Regions from separate parts of the Bradyrhizobium lupini genome, predicted to be linked through region 1. Evidence: predicted binding sites of a transcription regulator. Region 1 holds the regulator's gene; the other holds the start of a gene.

Region 1 (4,334 bases):
CCGCGCGATGCGGGCAGAGCCTCGCTTGCCGATGGCGTGTCCTGCGACGAATCCGGCTGCGTGACGCCACTGGCCGACGGGAGGCTGGTCGCGCTGGCACTGCGCGTCGACGCTCTCGCAGACGATTGCAGTCGGGCCGCCCTGGTGGTGACGACGTCCCGCGCCGCCCGATTGCGCGGCGATGGTGGTCGATCGGCAGCGGCTCGCCAGCCAGAGCGCGCTGGCGCTGACGCAGCGTGGTGACGGTTTTGTGGTTCAGGCAGTGAGGGCGAGAGGCACGAGCCGCCCCTGGTTGCCGGCCGGCGCCGGCGAGGGTGATTTCGACGGCAGCCTCGCGCCAAAGTCGACCGCGCCTCGCATCAAGGACGCAACGCCGGCGGACACCGATCTGCAAGCCGACGATTGATCTGATGGTGCGGAGCAACGCAGTGGTTCGGTGCGTCCGTTCGGATCTGCGGGGTGCAAACCACACCATCTCGCCGGCCACGGCCGGCGATGGCGATTCAATCCTGACCTCCGACTTCGTAGCCGGAGGGCGGCTCTGTCAGCCGATCGGCAGGTGCGTGACGGTCGGCTGCCTGTCGGCGGTGATCTGCGCCTTGTGCTCGCGCTCGGTGACCGACTGAGTCACCGGCAGTTGCAGCACCGTCGCGCGCTGGCCTTCGACGAGCTGCGTCACCAGCACGTATTTGCCGTCGGGGAATTCGATCGCATCATGATGGCGGTCGGGAACGTGCGGATCGATCTTGCCGAACTTGCCCACGCGGGAATTGATGGTGCGCGTCCAGATCCAGCGATTGTCGTAGCGGACGTCGTCGGCGAAGGCGAGCTCCGTCCCCGGCAGCAGGCAGACGGCAACAGACGGATCGGCTGCAGAGGCGAAGCCGCGCGTCGAGGTGCCGCGGAAGCTTGTCGTGACGATCGTCTCGCCGACTTCGGCGGGGCGCGACGCGACGGCATGTAGGCTGTAGTCACACATCGGGTGCTCCTCATGCTGGGATAGCAACCCGCGTCTCTTATCGAGGCGCAGGCCTCTATCAGAGTGGAAGCACGAACGCTCTGCTTGGTTGTGGGCAAATCTGCGGCTGGCTTCCGCAAGCCGCGATCACATTATCTTTCCCGAATTCAATAGGAACAAAGCTCGCCGCGATGCATTCGGGAGGCGCGTACGCGAACATTGCCAACTTGGCTGCAACGGCCGAACTTGACCGCTGGTCGCTGTTTCCTCGAACAACCGAGCCGCGAAGCGGTGCTGCTTGAAGCGGTGCTGCTTCGTCGGCGTGGCGAGGAGCCAGCGTTGGAGGAGGGGCCGGATAGTCTGTGCAGAACCAGAAAGGCTATCCAGCCGGAGCGGACGATGATCCGCTCCAATCTCTGACCGGCGATGCCGATCGGAAGCGCGCGAGGCGCCAAGCACCTCCGGCATGAAGTGCTTCCGATATGAAGTACTGCCGATAGAAAGACTCCCGGTATCAGTACTTCCGGTAAAGCCCGATCAGCTTGCCCTGAATCTTCACCCGGTTGGGCGGCAGGATGCGGACCTCATAGGCCGCGTTGGCGGGCTCGAGCGCGATCGAGGCGCCGCGACGGCGGAAGCGCTTCAGCGTCGCTTCCTCGTCGTCGATCAGCGCCACCACGATGTCGCCGGTATCGGCGCTCTCGTTGCGCTGGATCAGGGCCATGTCGCCGTCGAGAATGCCGGCTTCGACCATCGAGTCGCCGCGCACTTCCAGCGCGTAATGCTCGCCCGAGCCGAGCATGTCAGGCGGTACGCTGATAGTATGGCTGCGGGTCTGCAACGCCTCGATCGGCGTGCCGGCCGCGATGCGGCCCATCACCGGCACCGCGACGGGACGTTCGCCCTCGTCAGCGGGCAGGCTCGCGCTCGCACGCACCTTGCCGAGATTGCCCTCGATGACGCTCGGCGTGAAGCCGCGGCGGCTGCCAGCGGCTGCCTGGAGCTCCGGCAGCTTGATGACTTCAATCGCACGGGCGCGGTTGGGCAGGCGTCGGATGAAGCCACGCTCCTCGAGCGCCGTGATCAGGCGATGGATGCCCGACTTCGAGCGCAGATCGAGCGCATCCTTCATCTCGTCGAAGGAGGGCGGCACGCCGCTTTCCTTCAGACGTTCACTGATGAACCGCAGAAGCTCGTATTGTTTGCGCGTTAACATCTCGACCAAAGTCCCCCGGTTGATGTCGTCCGATTCCGAGACGCTGAATTCGGCCATAAGCCGCTGCATGCTCGAAACAAATCATGAACAGACACTATATGTTCGATACATGTTCCGCAACTGCTTAATTTACCGTGAACAGAGCAAAGTGCGCGGAACGCGCGTTGCGGGGGCGCTCAGACGGGGAGCCGCAACACTTCGCAAGCCGTGCCGGCTTCGGCCTTCGGCGCGAATGGTGCGCGGACGAGAAGTACCTGTGCTGCAGCGAGATCTGCAAGCAGCGAAGAGTCCTGATGATTGACGGGAACAACGACGCGTGTGCCATCGTCACGCTCCTCAAGATGCGCGCGCAGATAGTCCTCGCGCTGGTCGTTGGCGCCGACGTCGCGGCCGAGCACGGCGCGTTCACGGCGATGGTGAATCACTGAACGGCCCGACAGGGCGCGAATCAGCGGCACCATGAACAGGAAAGCGCACACGTAGGACGATACGGGATTGCCCGGCAGGCCGATCACACCCATTGCGCCGAGTCGCCCGTGCATCATTGGCTTGCCTGGCCGCATCGCGATCTTCCAGAACGCCATCGCGATGCCTTCGTCCCGCAGTGCCTGCTGGACCAGATCGTGGTCGCCGACCGATGCGCCGCCGGTCGTGATCAGGACGTCGGCGCCGCTCTCGCGGGCGCGGCGGATGCCGGCGGTGGTCGCCTCCAGCGTGTCGGCGGCAATACCGAGGTCGATGGTCTCGGCGCCCTCGCTGCGGGCGAGCGCGTGCAGGGCGTAGCCGTTGGAATAGACGATCTGGCCGTGGCCGGGCGTGGTGCCCGGCATCACCAGCTCGTCGCCGGTGGCGAGAATCGCGACTTTCGGACGCCTGACAACGGCAAGGTGCGGATGATCCATCCCGGCGGCGAGCGCGAGGTCTCGCTCGGTCAAACGGCTTCCTTGCGCAGGAGCACGTCGCCCTCGCGGAAATCGACGCCGGCGGGGCGGATGTGCCGGCCGGCGATTGCGGCTTCCTTGATCGTGATCCGCTTGCCGGCGGCGACCGTGTCCTCCTGGATCACGACGGCGTCCGCGCCAAAGGGAACGACGCCGCCGGTGAAGATCCGCACGGCCTCGCCGGCTCCGACCGTCCCCTCGAACGGTCGGCCCGCTGCGACTTCGCCGATGACGGTGAGCTCCGAATCGATCGTCGCGGCATCGGCCGCGCGCACCGCGTAGCCGTCCATCGCCGACATCGCCTGCGGCGGCTGCGTGCGCCGCGCCACGACGTCACGCGCGAGCACGCGATGGTAGGCCTCGTCGAGGGAAATCATTTCTTCCGGCAGCGGCTCTGCACCCGCCAGCACCGCGGCAAGCGCGTCAGAAACCGGCATCAAGGCCACGGCGAAAACTCCTGCTCGGCACGTTCGGGCGAATGTTCCGCACGTCTTCTAGCCGAGCGCAGGCGCAGAGGCAAAAGCGGCTGAGCAGGCACAGTCATCCCGCCCCTTCACATTGTTCCGGAAGGCAGGATCAAGCGCGTCGCGGCATGATCCGAAGGAGGTCACAGATCGGCAGGAGAGTGGTCATGGAAGCGACGAAAATCATGGCAAGGCGAGAACGCGCCATGGCCTGAATCGATCAGCTCCCTGCCTGCCCGGGAGTTACGTCGGGCGCCTTGGATCCCTGATCCTTGTCGGGCAGCGGGTCGGCTTGGGATTTCAGGTCGGCGGCCTTGCTCACAAGCTTGGCGGAAAGGTCCGAATCTGAAGTTGTCCTCGCGAATTCAAGAAGAAGAGAGGCCTGCTTGGTGAGGTAGGTTTTGCCCAGCACGATGATGCATCCGTCCGTAGAAGTCCCAACGGACTCTAAGAGTCCGGAAGGCGGTATTCCGTTCCCGGAACTCTGTATAAAAATGTACAAAGTGATCCGGTTCCTCAATTTTTCAAAATTGGTCCGTCGGGCCGTGCCGTCGTGGGTTTCGCGACAACGGACCGTCGTCAAATGCCCAATGCCTTCAATGCGTTCCCGACGTCACGCGGCGAGGTCACATGCACCGCCGTCAAGCCGCGCGCGCGCGCTCCCTCGATGTTTTCGGCAAGATCGTCGAAGAACACGATGCGCCCGGCGGGCACGCCGATCGCCGCAACGACGTGGTCGAAGGCCTCCGCATCCG
Region 2 (4,334 bases), 3.4 Mb from region 1:
TTATCGCGATTCTCCAATATCGTGGAGCCCTCCCCAGCGGCGTTCAATTTGGGGTAGTATCATGTCGCCTATCGTTACCAATGGGAATAGTTCTTTGGTAAGGAATAATGAGGGTCTGCACAAACAAAAACGGCCGGATCTTCCGATCCGGCCGTCTCGCAAAACTATTCCGGCTAAGCCTACGCCTCGCGACGCAAGCCCTCGCCCAATATGAAAATTCTCAGCTCGCCTTCTTCGCCGGCGCGGGGGTCGGGCCGACCTTCTTCTGGATGGCGCGCTTCAGCTCGAGGGCGCGCGGCGACAGCACGGCGGCCTTGGCCTTGAGCAGGAAGGGATCGAGGCCGCCATTGTGATCGACGCTCTTGATCGCGTTGGTGGAGACGCGCAGGCGCACGTTGCGGCCCAGCGCTTCGCTGATGAAGGTCACGTTGACCAGGTTCGGCAGGAAGCGGCGCTTGGTCTTGATGTTGGAGTGGCTGACCGTGTGGCCGACCTGGGGGCCCTTGGCCGTCAATTCGCAGCGGCGAGACATGGCAAAATCCTCAATCTTTCCCAACGATGTGCGGCCGCCATTCGGGGCGCCACGGGCAAATCTCTGTCCTTGCAGGGAGCGGGCGGACGTATAGGGGGGAAGCGGCGGGACGTCAAGGTTTTGGGGCGGGTTTCGTGCTCCAAGGTAGCCGTCATCGCCCGGCTCGCCGCCTTCGCTGAAGCTTCGGCGGGCCGAGCACCCGTGTGGGCCTCGGCGTAGCCTTGGCGGAGCCGGGACCGGGCGATCCAGTACTCCGCGCCGGTGCGGCTGACCAGAGGAGCCGCGGCGTACTGGATGCCCCGGTCAAGCCGGGGCATGACGCCGGTGGAGGTGGCGGGGTGAGGTGCGCTTTTCAGTCCCACCCCGATCACCAAAACGGCAATGATTATCGCGCCTTACCATCACATAAAGGGCGCATTCGCGCCCGAAAAGTCCGGTGGAGTTCCGGACGCCGACAGGCCCGGACGCATTGCTTGGCGCGGTATTTGGCTTAAGTAACAACCGTTCGCGCCCGATTGGATTGTTTCGTGCTCACAACGCCTCATCTTGCGCCCGGCCTGCGCTCAGCGGAGCGGCGCGCGAGGAATCCGCGCGCTGCCGGCCGCTGGGTCATGGCGGCCCTTGGCGGGCTGGTCTTGGCGTGGGCGGCGGAGCCCGCGGCGGCGCAGGGCAAGCTCGAGGCGCAATATGAGGCGACGCTGGCGGGCATTCCCGTCGGCAAGGGCGCCTGGAATATCGACATCCAGGACGACGTGTTCGCGGCCGCGGCCTCCGGCGGCACCTCGGGGCTTCTAAAATCCTTCGCGGGCGGGTCGGGCACCGGCGCCTCGCAAGGGCGCGTGGTCAACGGCGCGCTGGTCGCGACCGGCTACCAGGCCTCCACCACCACCTCGAAGAAGACCGAAGAGATCCGCATCACGCTCGACAAGGGCAATGTGAAGGATTTTGCCATCCTGCCGGAGCCGCCGGTCGATCCCGACCGCATCGTCGTCACCGATGCGCATCGCCGCGGCGTCTGGGACCCGATGACGGCCTCGCTGGTGCGCGTATCCGGCACCGGCGACGTGCTGTCGGCGGACGCCTGCCACGGCAGCGCCGCCGTGTTCGACGGCCGCATGCGCTATGAGCTCAAGCTCGATTTCAAGCGCATGGAGAACGTCAAGGCGGAGAAGGGCTATCACGGCCAGGTCGTGGTCTGCTCGCTGTATTTCGTGCCCATCGCCGGCTACATCCCCGACCGTCCCGTGATCAAATATCTCGCCGCCCAGCGCAACATCGAGGTCGCGTTCGCGCCGATCGCCGGCACGCGCATCCTGGTCCCGTTCTGGCTGAAAGTGCCGACCCCGCTCGGGCCGGCCATGCTGGAAGCAACCAGCTTCATCACCAGCGCCCAGCCGCCCAAGGTCGCGAAGACGCAGTAGGGCTGGGTGCCGTAGCCCTGCTGCCGTAGCCCGGATGGAGCGCAGCGTAATCCGGGGTTCTTTGCTTCGGCCCCCGCATTGCGCTCCGCTCCATGCGGGCTACGGACCTCCCTTTTGGTGAAAATAAACATCAATGATTTCAACAACATCCCTACTGTGCATGGGGTTGTTTTCGCGCATTTTGTTTGGAGGGGGTCGAGAACCGGGAATCCATTTGACTCCTCCCCGATTCTGATTCGACTCCGCGCCGTCCCCAGCTTTAACGAATCCGCCATCTCAACGTCGCTTGTGCGGCGGAGCAAAACTCCATCTAGTGCGAACCCACAAGCCTCCCGCGACATCTTGCGAGAACGGAACAGGACTCAAGGGGGAGTCAGCGATTCGGCCGCGATTCGTTCTCAACTCGTTCCGAAGCTTAAAGCCAACGGGAAAAGCGTCGCAAAGTGAGACAGTTGCGCGGGATCTGGGAAGGGGCGCCGCATTCTCCGCCGTCATGCCCCGGCTTGACCGGGGCATCCAGTACGCCGCGCCCTCTCGGTTTGATCTGCGCCGCCTCTGGAATACTGGATCGCCCGGTCGAGCCGGGCGAGGACAGCAGCGTGTGAGGCGAGCCCTTCGCGCCACCGCCCCAAAACAGCACTGACATTCGCCCCAATCGCCATTACCTAATCCCCCAGATGCCTTTTTCCTCCTCCCCCTTCGCTTCCGAGCGGCTTCCCGGCGCCGGCGTCACTGCGGTGCTCGGTCCCACCAACACCGGCAAGACCCATCTCGCCATCGAGCGGATGCTCGCGCATCCCTCCGGCATGATCGGGCTGCCGCTGCGCCTGCTCGCGCGCGAGGTCTACAACAAGATCGCAGCAAGGGTCGGCCCCGACGCCGTCGCGCTCGTGACCGGCGAGGAGAAGATCAAGCCGAAAGCGCCGCGCTACTGGGTCTCGACCGTCGAGGCGATGCCGCGGGATCTCGACGTCTCGTTCCTTGCCGTCGACGAGGTGCAGATCGCATCCGATCTGGAACGCGGCCACGTCTTCACCGATCGCATCCTCAATCGCCGCGGCCGCGACGAGACGCTGCTGCTCGGCGCTGCGACCATGCGCCCGATCATCGAGCGGCTGCTGCCGGGCGTCTCCATGATCACGCGGCCGCGCTTGTCGCAGCTGGAATTCGCGGGTGATCGCAAGATCACGCGGCAGCCGCGCCGCACCGCCATCGTCGCCTTCTCGGCCGACGAGGTCTACGCCATCGCCGAGCTGATCCGCCGCCAGCATGGCGGCGCCGCCGTGGTGCTGGGTTCGCTGTCGCCGCGCACCCGCAACGCGCAGGTCGCGATGTTCCAGAACGGCGAGGTCGATTACCTCGTCGCCACCGACGCCGTCGGCATGGGCCTCAATCTCGACGTCGACCACGTCGCCTTTGCCTCCGACCGCAAGTACGACGGCTACCAGTTCCGTCGCCTGACGCCGTCCGAATTCGCCCAGATCGCCGGCCGCGCCGGCCGCGCCACCCGCAACGGCACCTTCGGCACCACCGGCCGCTGCGCGCCGTTCGAGCCCGAGCTCGTCAATGCGCTGCAGAACCACACCTTCGATCCCGTGAAGGTTTTGCAATGGCGCAATTCGAAGCTGGATTTTGCGTCCCTCGGCGCGCTCCAGGTGTCGCTGAACCTGGCCCCCGGCCACGACGCGCTGACGCGTGCGCCGATCGCCGAGGACATGCGCGTGCTCGACCACGCCGCGCGCGACGCCGAAGTGCGCGATGTCGCGCATGGCAAGGATGCGGTGGAACGGCTGTGGGAGGCCTGCCAGGTCCCGGATTATCGAAAGCTGTCGCCGGCCGCCCATGCCGAGCTGGTGACGACGCTGTACGGCTTCCTGATGCGGAAGGGATGCATCCCCGACGCCTGGTTCAGGACCCAGATCGACCAGGCCGACCGCGTTGACGGCGATATCGACACGCTGTCGGCCCGGATCGCGCAGATTCGCACCTGGACCTTCGTCGCCAACCGCCCCGACTGGCTGAAAGACCCCGAACGCTGGCAGGGGATCGCCCGCGAGGTCGAAAATAAATTATCGGATGCGCTCCATGAACGCTTGACTGAGCGTTTCGTTGATCGCCGGACCAGTGTATTGATGCGCCGCCTGCGGGAGAACACGAGCTTGAATACGGAAATCGGCAAGACCGGCGAAGTCATCGTCGAAGGCCATGTCATCGGCCGCCTCGATGGCTTCACCTTTGCACCGGATGCGGCGGAAGCCGGCTCCGATGCGAAAGCGTTGCAGGCTGCAGCGCAGGCCGTGCTCGCCGGCGAGATCAACGCGCGCGCCGAAAAACTGGGCAATGCGCCGGACGAGCAGTTCGTGCTGACCTCGGAAGGCATC

What was found. Region 1 encodes LexA, which represses DNA repair genes until DNA is damaged. Its sites were predicted from a motif close to TGTTCNNNNTGTGTTCNG; they were not measured.
Region 2: the regulator LexA is predicted to act here: its motif matches at 2,347-2,364, upstream of AB3L03_RS19555 (helicase-related protein).

The regions. Positions count from the first base shown of each region.
Region 1 is NZ_CP162553.1:7,552,972-7,557,305, forward strand. Features, by position in the region: partial or broken gene AB3L03_RS36345 (ComEC/Rec2 family competence protein) at 1-406, shown strand, start outside; gene AB3L03_RS36350 (hypothetical protein) at 545-979, opposite strand; gene lexA (transcriptional repressor LexA) at 1,473-2,174, opposite strand; partial or broken gene glp (gephyrin-like molybdotransferase Glp) at 2,351-3,561, opposite strand; gene AB3L03_RS36365 (hypothetical protein) at 3,800-3,991, opposite strand; gene AB3L03_RS36370 (HAD family phosphatase) at 4,159-4,334, opposite strand, start outside.
Region 2 is NZ_CP162553.1:4,150,099-4,154,432, forward strand. Features, by position in the region: gene rpmB (50S ribosomal protein L28) at 221-532, opposite strand; gene AB3L03_RS19550 (DUF3108 domain-containing protein) at 1,144-1,953, shown strand; gene AB3L03_RS19555 (helicase-related protein) at 2,631-4,334, shown strand, end outside.